One region of the Photobacterium sp. HL06 genome, then DNA from elsewhere that is predicted to be linked to it. Evidence: predicted binding sites of a transcription regulator. Region 1 holds the regulator's gene; the other holds the start of a gene.
The links. Region 1 encodes CRP, which controls carbon source genes, mostly activating them, when cyclic AMP is high. Its sites were predicted from a motif close to TGTGANNNNNNTCACA; they were not measured.
Positions count from the first base shown of each region.

Region 2: nagE (N-acetylglucosamine-specific PTS transporter subunit IIBC) is a predicted target of CRP. The motif match lies at 4,621-4,636, and genes of this name have one in related genera.

Region 1 is NZ_CM183914.1:263,631-271,246, forward strand. It holds gene AC51G0_RS01220 (aspartate aminotransferase family protein) at 1-1,041, shown strand, start outside; gene astA (arginine N-succinyltransferase) at 1,185-2,201, shown strand; gene astD (succinylglutamate-semialdehyde dehydrogenase) at 2,219-3,676, shown strand; gene AC51G0_RS01235 (DUF1338 domain-containing protein) at 3,723-4,517, shown strand; gene AC51G0_RS01240 (hypothetical protein) at 4,589-4,783, opposite strand; gene crp (cAMP-activated global transcriptional regulator CRP) at 5,033-5,665, opposite strand; gene AC51G0_RS01250 (OsmC family protein) at 5,938-6,342, shown strand; gene AC51G0_RS01255 (phosphoribulokinase) at 6,653-7,522, opposite strand.
Region 2 is NZ_CM183914.1:975,986-983,601, reverse strand. It holds gene AC51G0_RS04870 (DUF4442 domain-containing protein) at 1-222, opposite strand, end outside; gene fcrX (ferric iron uptake transcriptional regulator FcrX) at 420-866, shown strand; gene glnS (glutamine--tRNA ligase) at 997-2,661, opposite strand; gene nagE (N-acetylglucosamine-specific PTS transporter subunit IIBC) at 3,013-4,503, opposite strand; gene nagB (glucosamine-6-phosphate deaminase) at 4,758-5,558, shown strand; gene nagA (N-acetylglucosamine-6-phosphate deacetylase) at 5,575-6,711, shown strand; gene nagC (DNA-binding transcriptional regulator NagC) at 6,714-7,616, shown strand, end outside.

The DNA.
Region 1 (7,616 bases):
CATCCAGTTATGGTCAATGCGCTCAAGGAGCAGGCCGACAAGCTGTGGCATTTGAGCAATGTCATGACCAATGAACCGGCGCTGCGCCTGGCGAAAAAACTGACCGAACACAGTTTTGCCGAGAAGGTGTTCTTTGCTAACTCTGGTGCCGAGGCTAACGAGGCGGCCCTGAAACTGGCCCGCCGTTACGCGGCTGATAAATTTGGCCCGGAAAAATCCGAGATCATCTCATTCCAGCAGGGCTTCCATGGCCGAACTTTCTTCACGGTAACCGTGGGTGGCCAGGCGGCCTACTCCGATGGCTTCGGCCCGAAACCGGGTGATGTGACCCACCTGGTATACAACGACTTATCGAAGCTGGCTGAGCATATGTCAGAGCGTACTTGTGCGGTGATGATGGAGCCGTTGCAGGGCGAGGGCGGGATCATTTCACCGACCCAGGAATTTATCCAGGGCGTACGCGAGCTATGCGATAAGCACAACGCACTGCTGATCTTTGATGAAGTCCAGACCGGTAATGGCCGTACGGGTGATTTCTATGCCTACCAGGGGCTGGGCGTAACCCCGGATATCCTCAGCACCGCGAAGTCGCTGGGCGGCGGTTTCCCGATTGGTGCCATGCTAACCACCTCAGAGCTGGCGACTCACTTGAAAGTGGGCACGCACGGTTCTACCTATGGCGGTAACCCGCTGGCTTGTGCTGTAGCAGAAGCGGTGGTGGATGAAGTGACCAAGCCGGAAGTGCTGGCTGGCGTTAAACAACGTGAGCAGTGGTTCCGTGAGGCACTAGATCGTATCAATGCCAAATACCCAATTTTTGACGAAGTACGCGGCAAAGGCTTGCTGCTTGGCGCGGCTCTGAACAATGAGTGGCAGGGGCGTGCCCGTGACATCCTGCTTGCCGCTGGCGAAGAAGGCCTGATGGTCTTGGTAGCGGGAGCCAACGTGGTGCGCTTTACGCCATCACTGGTGATCGACAAGGCCGATATCGATGAAGGTATGGCGCGTCTTGAGCGTGCGATTGCCAAGCTTCACCAGTAAAGCCTATCTAAGTCTTGCAGCGACTGGCAGGAGCCTGGTCGCTGCACTTGCCTGTTTTTCTGAAAATTCGAAGGCAATAAATACACTATTTGAAAACGATTAGTTAGCGGTCCTTGCCGCTACCTGCATCAGGAGGGAGTTCGATGCTGGTTATACGTCCTATTACTGAAGCCGATTTACCAGCGCTAATGCAATGCGCTGAAGAGTCCGGTCATGGTTTTACTTCACTACCGGTCAATGAAGAGATCCTACGCAACAGGATTGAGCATTCGGTTGAAAGCTTTGCCAAAGCCGTTACCAAGCCGGGGCCGGAAGGCTACCTGATGGTGGCAGAAGATACCGAGACTGGAGAGATTGCGGGTACAACAGCAATAGAAGCCGCTATCGGGCTGGATAATCCCTTTTATACCTATCATCTGAGTACTGTTGTTCACTCATCCCGCCGCCTAGATGTTCACAACGTGGTGAAAGTGCTGACATTCGGCAATGACTACACGGGTGTAAGTGAGCTGTGTACCTTGTTCTTGCGTCCGGAGTGGCGTCAGGGGCTCAATGGTCGCCTGCTGTCGAAGTGCCGTTTTATGATGATGGCCGAACACCCGGAGCGTTTTGATACTACCGTGATCGCAGAAATGCGCGGTGTTTCCGATGAAGAAGGCCATTCACCGTTCTGGGAGTGGCTCAAAGATCATTTCTTCTCGATTGACTTTACGCTGGCCGATTACCTGACCGGGATTGGCAAGAAGGGCTTCATTGCTGATCTGATGCCGAAGCTACCGATTTATGTCAATTTGCTGAGCCCGGAAGCCCAGGCGGTAATTGGCGAGGTCCATGAGAAGACCCGTCCGGCCCTGCGCCTGCTGGAAAAAGAAGGGTTCAGCTGCCGCGGTTATGTCGATATTTTTGATGCTGGCCCAACGGTTGAGTGTGATATTCGCAATATTGAATCGGTGCGTCATTCACAGCGCTGTACGGTCGCGATTGGCGAGCCGGGCAATGGCAGAGATTGCATCATCGGTAACGCTTCGTTTGAAAACTTCCGTGCCGTCGTCGGCAAGGTAGCGCTTGATAGCGAGAACGAAGTGGCGTTGATGAGCGCCGACATGGCAGAAGCATTGCAGGTACAAAACGGTGATCAGGTTCGCCTGATTGCGCAATAACAGGACGGGAGAACATCATGACACAATGGATTGCGGGAAACTGGCAGGCAGGTAATGGCGAATCGATGCAGTCACTGAACCCCTTTAGCGGTGAGGTGATCTGGCAGGGACAAGGTGCGACTGCCGAACAGGTTGAGCAAGCGGTCGCCAGTGCCCGTCAGGCACTTCTGAGCTGGCGTAAAACTGCGCTTAGCGAGCGCCAGGCCATCGTTGAGCGTTTTGCCGAGCTGGTAAAAGAAAACAGTGAACATATCGCGCACACTATCGCTGAAGAAACCGGTAAGCCGTTGTGGGAAACCCGAACGGAAGCAGGGGCGATGGTGGGTAAAATTGCAATCTCGTTGCGTGCCTATAACGAGCGTACCGGCAATAAGCAGAAAGAAGTTGCAGGGAGCCAGGCGGTATTGCGTCACCGTCCGCTGGGTGTCATGGCGGTTTTCGGCCCTTATAACTTCCCGGGCCACCTGCCAAATGGCCATATTGTGCCTGCGCTTCTAGCGGGGAATACGGTGGTATTCAAACCGTCTGAGCTGACGCCGAAGATTGCCGAAGAAACCATGAAACTGTGGCAGCAGGCTGGCTTGCCTGACGGGGTGATTAACCTGGTGCAGGGTGCGCGTTCTACGGGCGAGGCATTGGCAGGCTCCACCGGCATTGATGGCCTGTTGTTTACCGGCAGTGCCAATACTGGCCATATCCTACACCGTCAGTTTGCTGGACAACCAGGCAAGATGCTGGCACTTGAGATGGGCGGCAACAACCCGATGGTGATCTCAAATGACTATGGCGAGCTGGAAGCAACTGTCTACACTATTATTCAGTCGGCCTTTATCAGTGCCGGCCAGCGTTGTACCTGTGCCCGCCGCCTGTACCTGCCGCAAGGTGAAAAAGGTGACGAACTGCTTAAGCGCTTGGTAGCAGCCACGGCACAGCTCAATATTGATGGGCCGTTTGCCGAGCCTCAGCCATTTATGGGGCCGCAAATATCTGAAGCGGCGGCGGATGGCATCATCCGTGCACAAGCCAACCTGGTAAGCTTTGGGGGCGAGCTGCTGCTTGAAGCCAAGCGTGGCCAGGGGGCGATTGTAACCCCGGCTATAATTGAAGTGAGCCAGATTGCAGAGCTTCCAGATGAAGAATATTTTGGTCCGCTGCTGCAGGTGGTTCGCTACCAGGATCTGGAGCAGGCGGTGACGCTGGCCAATGACACCCGGTATGGTTTGTCTGCAGGCCTGGTATCGACCAGTGATGAGGAGTGGCAGTACTTTATTGACCATATCCGTGCCGGCATCGTGAATCGTAACCGTCAGTTGACAGGTGCGAGTGGTGATGCACCGTTTGGTGGGCCAGGAGCGTCCGGTAACCTACGACCGAGTGCGTACTATGCCGCTGACTATTGCGCTTATCCAATGGCATCGATGGAAGGTGAGCAAACTGAGTTACCGGCACAGCTGTCACCGGGCATCACGCTGTAAGTACTGAATGTTGCTATTTATCTATCAATAAGGGGATTGCATCATCATGGAAAGGGTCGAACAACTGTTTAACGCGCTGTGGCAAGATTATACCCAGCGACTATGTCCATCAGCGGCTCAGGTGCATGATCTGCTGGAGGAAGGCGAGCCCCTGCTCAATGACCATATCGCCCTGCGGACATTTAATTTACCCCAGGTCGGGCTCGATCGCCTGGCCGCACCGTTTATTGCTATTGGCTATAAACCTTGTGGCAAATATCACTTCGAGGCGAAGAAGCTTTATGCCGAGCATTTTGAGCACCCTAACCCACTGGCACCGAAGGTGTTTATCAGTGAGTTAATGGTAGGGCAATTCTCGTCATTGCTGCAGCAGACGGTACGCGATTTGGTGAACCAGGTACCGGAAGCGGCGATGCACGATCCCGCTTTTCTGTACGGTGGGCGGCTATGGGATCTGGATTTTGCCACCTATGAACTCCTGGCGGCAGAAAGCGAATATGCCGGATGGCTGGCGGCTCATGGATTTGGTGCTAATCATTTCACGGTTAGCATTAATCAGCTGGAGCAGTTTACCGAAATTCACGAAGTGAACCATCTGCTGCGCCATAATGGCTTTTTAATCAACGAGTCGGGCGGAGAAGTGAAAGGTAGCCCTGAAGTAATGTTGGAGCAATCTTCAACCATGGCTGATCGGGTATCGGTAAACTTCACTGATGGCGTACGGGAAATCCCAGGTGGCTTCTATGAGTTTGCCAAACGCTATCCAATGGCGGATGGAGAGCTCTACCGGGGTTTTGTTGAGGCCTCGGCCGATAAGATTTTTGAAAGTACCAATCAATAATCCAATATCTACATAAGATCCCTATATCCACGGTAGCGACTGGTTACCGTGGATATTTTTTTAGGTCGGTATTAGTGCTGGCTATCAAGCGGTGGCACCCAGGAGGTATCATGATCCTGGTGGCGGTTTGATGGGTCAAATGATGTTTGCTGCTCCAGGTAGTGGCGCTGATCACTGAAACCGGTAAGCTCGACAGTCGTAGGTAGGGTATGTATTACGGCTGGTGGCGTCGTGCCGGCGTTGGGTGCAAAGCGTTCGATATCCATATCATTACATTCCATGTTATCCCGTTCGTATCTGATACCATTTCCTCAACCGTTGGATCAGACCGCGAGGTGAATACAATTCATATGCACAATGTAGCATTAATGAGGAGGAGTGCAAGGGGACTATCGTGACCGTGGCTGCAATTTATGTTTAAGGCCGCTGTAATTATGTCTGCCGGGTATGATGGCGAATACAAAAAAAGCCGCATAATGCGGCTTTTTATCATTTTAGCTCACTGAGCTAGAGGTTTAGCGAGTACCGTATACGACGATAGTCTTACCGTGAGCTGAAATTAGATTCTGCTCTTCCAGCATCTTCAGGATACGACCGACTGTTTCACGTGAACAGCCAACAATCTGGCCAATTTCCTGGCGAGTGATCTTAATCTGCATACCGTCAGGGTGAGTCATCGCATCAGGCTGCTTCGCAAGGTTCAGCAGTGTCTGTGCGATACGGCCTGTTACATCCAAAAATGCTAGGTCACCGACTTTCTGGCTTGTCACTTGTAGACGACTAGCCATCTGAGCTGAAAGGCGCATCAGGATGTCAGGATTTACCTGAATCAGCTGGCGGAATTTCTTGAATGAAATCTCAGCGACTTCACAAGGTGTTTTCGCGCGAACCCAAGCTGTACGCTCCTGACCTTCTTCGAACAGGCCTAGTTCACCGATGAAGTCACCTTGGTTAAGGTAAGACAGGATCATTTCCTTGCCTTCTTCATCCTTGATCAATACGGCAACAGAACCTTTGACGATGTAGTAGAGAGTTTCTGCTTTCTCACCCGCATGAATCAAAGTACTCTTTGAAGGGTATTTATGAATGTGGCAATGGGAAAGAAACCACTCTAGAGTTGGATCTGTTTGAGGTTTACCTGGAACCATATTACTAACTTCCTCTGCGTTTGTTGCCCAACAACGACATCCCTATAATTTGAGGCTGGGCCTAACAATAGAATTGTTCGCCGTCTAGGATATTCAGTCAGCCGCTGGGCTGCAAGCTCACGTGAATAATTAGTTCAGAGTTTATCTGTTTTCGGCGCGTATTTCTTGATATTGATCTATCTGAAATAGGCATTTTGTAGTCATAAGTGTGCACATGATCACACAGTTGTGAGTTAGTGCCAAATCCCCCTGTTTGAAGTAAGGAGAAAGCTATGCAATCACGAGTGAAATGGGTCGAAGAGATGACTTTTCTAGGCCAGTCAAATTCTGGCCACAGCGTCGTCATGGACGGTAATGGGGGGGAGAAAGCACCTAGCCCGATGGAAATGGTACTGATGGCGGCGGGAGGTTGCAGCTCTGTGGATGTTGTCGATGGATTAAAATCTGCCGGACAGAAGATCACAGCCTGTGAAGCCCAAATTTCTTCCGAGCGCCGCGAGCAGGCTCCGCGAATTTTCACCTCGGCCAATATTCATTTTGTGGTCACGGGCCATGAGCTTGATGACGCCCTGGTGGCAAAAGTGGTTGCGGATTCGCTGCAGAAGTACTGTTCGGTCTGCCTGATGTTGGGTGAAGGGGTGGAGATGACGCACTCTTACGAAGTTATCACTGCGTAATGACTTCGGGAAGCGTATTACACTTCGTGTAAGAGGCGAGGGCGCTTCGCTTCGAGACGCGTGGAGAAGGCTTGCCTTGGCGTCGTCAGGTGACACTTTCCGTGAAGCGTAAGCGGATAAAATCGCTCTCCAAGCTATTATTTTCTGAAAATTAAAAAGCGAGAGTTTGTTGACGCTCGCTTTTTGGTTTCTACAATCTGCGCCGCTTCCCGCTTCCCGCTTCCCGCTTCCCGCTTCCCGCTTCCCGCTTCCCGCTTCCCGCTTCCCGCTTCCCGCTTCCCGCTTCCCGCTTCCCGCTTCCCGCTTTGCTTTACCCAATCTTCCCCGTCTCGATCAGCTGCTGGAGCAGTGGTCGCATGATCAGCTCCATCGCAAAGCTCATTTTGCCGCCCGGCACGACCAGAGTATTGTGGCGCGACATAAAGGATCCCTGGATCATCGATAGAAGATAAGGAAAGTCGACGTTCTTTATCCCGCGAAAACGGATCACTACAAAGCTTTCATCCAGGCTGGGAATGGCCTTGGCGCTGAGAGGGTTTGAAGTATCAACCGTCGGCACCCGCTGGAAGTTGATATGGGTGCGTGAGAACTGCGGGGTAATGTAATTGAGGTAGTCGTCCATCGAGCGGACGATTGATTCCATTACGGCTTCGCGGGAGTGGCCACGATCACGGGTGTCCCGGACGATTTTCTGGATCCACTCTAAGTTCACAATCGGTACCATGCCGATAAGCAAATCGACATGCTGGGCGACATTGGTCTCACCGTCGACGACACCGCCATGCAGGCCTTCGTAAAATAACACATCGGTATTTTCCGGCAGCTCCTGCCATGGGGTAAAAGAGCCGGGCATCTGGTTGTAAGGGACGGCCTCGTCAAATGTATGAAGGTAACGGCGGAACTTACCACTGCCATCATCACCATATTGACGGAAAAACGTTTCCAGTAACGGAAAGTCATTAGCCTGGGGACCAAAGTAGCTAATGTGCCGGCCTTGTTCTTTGGCCTTGCGGATCTCGACATCCATCTCCGGGCGGGTAAAGCGATGAAAGCTGTCCCCTTCCAGCCAGGCGGCATTAATGCTCATCATATTGAACATTTTACGAAAAGCTTCAGAGGTGGTGGACGTACCTGCACCTGAAGACCCTGTTACTGCAATAATCGGATGTTTTGCAGACATGACAAACCCTGTCGTTAACATTAACGGAAAGAGTTATTAACAGGCTAGGGGAGGAAGGTCAAGCAGAACCCGGGCTTAGAAGCCAAAAATGATA
Region 2 (7,616 bases), 710 kb from region 1:
AATCCCCATTAACATAAGTGCATATACTGGATCGGTCAGCGAAAAAATACTGCCACCGTATTGCGTGCGATTGGCATTTTTATTCCACCACCTTAATTTTAAACGAATTTTAACCTGGCGGTAATCGTCGGAAATGTTCACGATCCGGATACCCGCCCCCCAAAATGGTGGCCATATATTCAGGGCAAACCTCACTATGCCCGGCCTAAAAAACTGACTCACAGTTTGCTGCCCCTCTAAACTGGTACGATGAGCATAATGTACATTTTTTTAACAAGCCTGCAAAGTAAAGAAAAGTTACATATCAGGTAGATTCATCGCTTTTTAAGGTTTATTGTTACCTTGCCGTCACTTATAATGAATAGATATGAGAAAGACTACCGCATCATGTTGTTGCGGCTAGCCAATAGGAAACCCGGATGTCAGATAATAACCAAGCACTTAAACAAGCAGGCTTAAAAGTTACGCTTCCGCGTCTTAAGATTCTGGAAGTACTGCAGCAGCCTGACTGCCAACACATTAGTGCCGAAGACTTGTATAAGAAACTCATCGACATTGGTGAAGAGATTGGTCTGGCAACGGTTTACCGCGTTTTGAACCAATTTGACGATGCAGGCATTGTTACCCGCCACCACTTTGAAGGGGGCAAGTCCGTGTTTGAGCTAGCCACCCAGCACCACCATGACCACTTGGTTTGCCTTGATTGTGGAAAAGTTATTGAGTTTTCAGATGAAATTATTGAACAGCGCCAGAAAGAGATTGCCGCAAGCTTCAATGTCCGCCTGACTAACCACAGCTTATATCTCTATGGCCACTGCATAGAAGGTAACTGCAGCGAAGACCCAACCCTGCATGACCAAAAATAAACAATTATAAGCCTTCGCTATTGTTGAATTCTCGCTTAGTCGCTCAACACTAAGCATAAAAAAAACCAGCCCTAGGCTGGTTTTTTATTGGCTTTTAAAGCCAACCCTAGGCTGGCTCTAGCTTATGGCATTAATCGCCGATTTTCGCCCAGGTATCACGCAGGCCAACCGTACGGTTAAATACCAGGCTATCTGCTGTTGAGTCTTTGCTATCAGCACAGAAGTAGCCGGTACGCTCAAACTGGAATGCTTTTTCAGCTTCAGCCGATACCAGTGCAGGCTCGACAAAACCTTGCATCACAGTCAAAGAGTCTGGGTTGATCACCGATACGAAATCATCCTCAGCACCAGGGTTAGGCACGGTGAACAGTCTATCGTACAAGCGGATCTCAGCAGGGATACCCGCCTGGGCAGAAACCCAATGGATCACACCCTTAACCTTACGGCCGTCAGCCGGGTTCTGGCCAAGCGTTTCGTTATCGTAAGTACAGAAGATAGTGGTAATGTTACCTTCTTCGTCTTTCTCGATACGTTCAGCTTTGATCACATACGCACCGCGTAATCGTACTTCTTTGCCTAATACCAGGCGCTTGTACTTCTTGTTCGCTTCTTCGCGGAAATCTTCACGCTCGATGTAAAGCTCACGGGTGAAAGGTACTTCACGAGTTCCCATCTCAGGCTTGTTCGGGTGATTAGCAACGTTCAGGATTTCAGTTTCATCATCAAAGTTTTCAATAACAACTTTGATTGGATCCAGAACCGCCATCGCACGTGGTGCATTTTCGTTCAGATCATCACGAATACAAGATTCCAGAGAGCCCATTTCGATGGTGTTGTCTTGCTTGGTAACACCAATACGCTTACAGAATTCACGAATAGAGGCCGATGTGAAGCCACGGCGGCGCAGGCCAGAAATAGTCGGCATCCGTGGGTCGTCCCAACCAGAAACCAGGTTTTCAGTAACCAGCTGGTTCAGCTTACGCTTCGACATCACGGTGTATTCAAGGTTCAGGCGGCTGAACTCGTACTGGCGAGGCTGGCAGTCAATGGTGATGTTATCCAGCACCCAATCGTACAGGCGACGGTTATCCATGAACTCCAGAGTACAGATCGAGTGGGTAATACCTTCCAGCGCATCCGAGATACAGTGAGTGAAGTCATACATTGGGTAAATGCACCACTTATCACCTGTCTGGTGGTGAGTGGCAAAACGCACACGGTAGATAACTGGATCACGCATTACCATAAATGGTGATGCCATATCGATTTTCGCGCGCAGGCACATCTTGCCTTCTTCCACTTCGCCGTTCTTCATTTTATCGAACAGCTCAAGGTTTTCTTCAACGCTACGATCGCGGTATGGGCTGTGCTTACCCGGCTCGGTCAGTGTGCCACGGTATGCACGCATTTGCTCTGGACTTAGCTCATCAACATACGCTAAGCCTTTATTAATTAATTCAATAGCAAACCCGTATAGCTTGTCGAAGTAGTTTGATGAGTAACAAATCTCACCACTCCACTCGAAGCCCAACCAGTTAACATCGTTCTTAATAGAGTCAACGTATTCGATGTCTTCTTTCTCAGGGTTTGTATCGTCGAAACGTAAGTTACATTGACCCTGATAGTCCTGAGCAATACCGAAGTTCAAACAAATTGATTTCGCATGACCGATGTGCAGGTAGCCATTCGGCTCCGGCGGAAACCGGGTATGTACGCTTGTATGTTTGCCACTTGCTAAATCCGCATCAATGATCTGGCGGATAAAGTTAGTTGGACGAGCTTCAGATTCACTCATCAATTACACCTCGTGTGCTTACAGGATTTTAGAACTCTCTATGATCCATAAATATGGGGCACGACTCAACAAATAGTATGCATTGTTTGTCGATATGTATAAAAAAACCCCGCTATCGCGGGGCAATATAAACGGATAGCCTCCAAATGAGGTACCAATAACAACATTCCACTCAGGAAACCACACGGAAGAAGGATTACCTGAATTTGAAACTACCAGGGCAGCTTCTGAATACACTTCAGGGAAAGCGTATTTAGAAACCGGCAAGCAGAGACCAATAATGATTCAAACAAAAATTAACCGGCCTCACGAGAGGCCGGTTCTTATATCGATTACTTAGAGGCTAAGTAATTAAGGTAGTTTTACAGAAGATAGGTCTTCTGACGCTGGGATTTTCTTCATTTCGCCAGCAACAATTTCAGCTAGTGGGCCAAGGATAACCTGTAGGTTATTTGAACCAAGCTTAACAACACCCATTGCACCTAACGCTTTCAGTGTCTTCTCGTTAGCCAGACTGCTGTCTTTCAGAGTAAGACGTAGACGCGTGATACATGCATCGATGTTTTCCAGGTTACCGTGGCCGCCTAGGGCTTTCAGGTACTGCTTCGCTAGTTCACCCGTTTCAGCTGAACCTGCAACACCACTCTCTTCAACATCGTCGTCTTCACGACCAGGCGTTTTCAGGTTGAACTTAAGGATAACTGTACGGAAGATTGCGTAGTACAAGCCGAAGAATACCAGACCCTGAACAACTAGCATGTACCAGTTTGTTGCCAATGGGTTACGAGTCTGCAGGAACATATCTACGAAGCCAGCAGAGAAGCCGAAGCCTGAAATCCACTGCATAGATGCTGCGATGTAGACAGAAAGACCTGTTAGCAATGCGTGCAGTACATACAGACCTGGTGCCAAGAACATGAAGGCGAATTCTAGCGGCTCGGTGACACCGGTGAAGAACGATGCGAAACCTGCAGCAATCATAATAGATGCTACTTTTTCTTTGTTCTTCGCTTTAGCTGTGTGGTACATAGCCAATGCTGCACCTGGCAGACCGAACATCATGATTGGGAAGAAACCACCCATGTAGATACCGGTAACACCTGGAGTAGCGACACCTGAATCGATTGAAGCCTGACCACCAAGGAAGTTAGGAAGGTCGTTGATACCAGCTACATCAAACCAGAATACAGAGTTCAGTGCGTGGTGCAGACCAACAGGGATAAGAAGACGGTTGAAGAACGCGTAGATACCCGCACCCAGCTCGCCTAGGCTCTGGATACCTTCACCGAAGCTCACCAGGCCACCGTATACTGCAGGCCAGATGTACATCAGTACAAAAGCAATCAGAATACCGGCAATGGACATCAGGATAGGTACCAGACGCTTGCCCGAGAAGAACGCCAGTGCCTTGTGCAGTTCAACTGTTGAGTAGCGGTTGTAGATTTCAGCAGCAACGATACCAACCAGAATACCAACAAACTGGTTATTGATTTTGCCAAATGCAGCAGGAACTGCACTTGCGTCAATACCTTGGATCTGAGCAACCGTGCCCGGAGAAAGTAGCGTAGTAACTACAAGGAAACCGACAAAACCAGACAATGCTGCTGCACCGTCCTTATCTTTAGACATACCATACGCCACACCTACAGCGAACAGTACAGACATATTATCGATAATTGCAGAGCCTGCTTTGATCAGGAAAGCCGCAAGTGCACTGTTTGCACCCCAGCCAGCCGGATCAATCCAGTAACCAACACCCATTAAAATTGCGGCGGCAGGCAGTGTGGCGACAGGCACCATCAATGCTTTACCTACTTTTTGAAAATATCCAAGAATATTCACCCTTAGTTCCCCCTATGGTTTTCTTAGATTCGTGTAGATAACTTATTTTAGCTATCCGATTAAGTCACCTGCAGTTTAAGAGAATAATTTCGCCCCGCAAATTAAAACCTCATCAATTGTGATCTTTATCACCTGATTAGTTAACAATAGAGCGATTTTGCTAGCCCGATCATAAAACTTATTTTATTATTCAAAACAAAGGCGGCAAGCCGCTAAGATTTTATTGTATTTTCTACTTGGAATGAGGTGTCACTGTGAGACTAATCCCGCTGAATAAAGCTAAAGATGTAGGTTTGTGGTCTGCGCGCTATATTGCTGATCGTATTAACAAATTTCAGCCAACAGCAGATCGTCCTTTCGTATTAGGTCTACCGACAGGTGGCACTCCACTGGCAACATACAAGCGCTTAATCGAGCTTTATGAAGCTGGAGAAGTAAGTTTCAAGCATGTTGTTACCTTCAACATGGATGAGTATATCGGTATCTCAGCCGATCACCCTGAGTCTTACCGCAGCTTCATGTACAACAATTTCTTCAAGTTCATTGATATTCAAGAAGAAAACATCAATCTCCTGAATGGTAACACTGATGATCACGATGCTGAATGTCAGCGTTATGAAGATAAAATTAAGTCTTACGGCAAAATCGACCTGTTCATGGGTGGTGTAGGCAATGATGGCCATATTGCGTTCAACGAACCAGCCTCTTCTCTCGCATCACGTACACGCATCAAGACACTGACCGAAGATACACGTATTGCCAACTCGCGTTTCTTCGACGGTGACATGAACCAGGTACCTAAATACGCGCTAACCATTGGTGTTGGTACACTTCTGGATTCTCATGAAATCATGATCCTGGTTACCGGCCACAACAAGGCTCTTGCTCTAGAAGCTGCTGTTGAAGGCTCGGTGAACCACCTATGGACAGTATCTGCCCTTCAGCTACACCCTAAATCACTGATTGTATGTGACGAGCCATCAACACAAGAGCTGAAAGTTAAGACTGTTAAGTACTTCCAAGAGCTGGAAGCTAAAAATATTAATAACCTTTAACCAAAAGGACTTGTTCATGTACGCGCTTACCAATTGCCGTATTTTTACCGGTAGCGATGTGCTGAATAACCACGCCGTCATTATTGACGGCGTGAACATTCACGCTGTTTGCCCTGTTGCCGAGCTGCCACAAAATATTAAAACCCTGGATTTGGATGGTGCCAACCTGGTGCCTGGCTTCATTGACCTGCAACTCAACGGTTGTGGCGGAGTGATGCTTAATGATGAGATCAATGCCGACACTATCCATACCATGCACCGTGCCAACCTTAAATCAGGCTGTACCAGTTTTCTGCCAACCCTGATCACGTCATCTGACGAAGATATGAAAGCCGTCATTGCTGCGGCCCGTGAGTATCATGGCAAATATCAGAATCACTCTCTCGGCCTACACCTCGAAGGCCCGTACCTGAACGTGATGAAGAAAGGGATCCACAGCGTCGACCATATCCGCCGCTCAGATGATTCCATGATCCAGACGATCTGTGACAATGCCGATATCATCGCCAAAGTAACATTGGCACCAGAGCAGAACGCCCATGAACATATCGAGCAACTTGCACATGCCGGGATTGTGGTATCTGCCGGGCACACCAATGCAACGTATGCCGAAGCGCGCAAGGGCTTTGAAGCGGGTATCAGCTTTGCCACCCACCTGTTCAATGCGATGACCCCAATTGCGGGCCGTGAACCGGGTATGGTTGGCGCTATTTACGATACGCCGGAGGTATACACAGGTGTTATTGCCGATGGATTCCACGTTGATTATGCCAATATTCGTATGGCTCACAGGATGAAAGGCGAGAAACTTGTTTTGGTCACCGATGCAACTGCACCTGCAGGAGCAGACATTGATCACTTTATTTTTGTCGGTAAGAAAGTATATTACCGAGATGGCAAGTGTGTTGATGAAAACGGCACACTTGGTGGCTCGGCACTAACGATGATTGAAGCAGTTCAAAACAGTGTCGAGCATGCAGGTATCGCCCTGGACGAAGCGGTTCGTATGGCTACTCTGTATCCTGCACGTGCTATTGGTGCGGATAAGACACTGGGTACCATCAAAAAAGGTATGGTTGCTAACCTGGCTATTTTTGATCGCGAGTACAATGTTCGGGCGACTGTTGTTAACGGTGAATACGAGCAGAACTAACTATGACAGGCGGACAAATTGGTAATGTAGATCTGGTAAAGCAGCTTAACAGTGCAGCTGTTTACAGACTCATAGACTTGCAAGGCCCTATTTCGCGTATCCAGGTTGCAGACGTAAGTCAGCTTGCTCCTGCAAGCGTTACTAAAATCACCCGCCAATTGCTTGAGCGCGGCCTAATTAAAGAGGTCGCGCAACAAGCTTCCACCGGTGGTCGACGTGCCATATCGCTGACGACAGAGTCAGCACCTTTCCATTCGATCGCGATCCGCCTTGGGCGTGATTACATTGAATTGACCCTTTTTGATCTGAGCGGCAAACACATTGCCAGCGCAGCTCATAACTTTAACTACGCCACCCAGCAAGAGCTTACCGATGGCTTGCTTGGCCATATCCGACAGTTTATCGCTGATAACCAGGGCGTAATGCGTGAACTGGTTGCTTTCGGTATCACCCTACCCGGCTTGATTGATCCTGAAAATGGCATCATCGAATACATGCCGCATATCGAGGTGGACAACTTCCCGCTATCGGAGATCATCAGCGAAAAGTTTGGTGTTTCCTGCTTTGTCGGCAACGACATCCGGGGCCTGGCACTGGCCGAGCACTATTTTGGTGCCAGCCAGGACTGCAGAGACTCGATTCTGGTCAGTGTCCATCACGGGACTGGTGCCGGGATCATCGTAAACGGCCAGGTGTTCCTTGGCTTTAACCGTAACGTCGGTGAGATTGGCCATATCCAAATTGACCCACTCGGTGATAAATGCCAATGCGGGAACTTCGGCTGCCTAGAAACGGTTGCTGCCGATCCTGCAATCATCAAGCACGTACAGGCACTGCTTGACCAAGGCTACCCAAGTAGCCTGCAGGAGCTGGAAGAGGTCACGATGCCTGCCATCTGTGAAGCA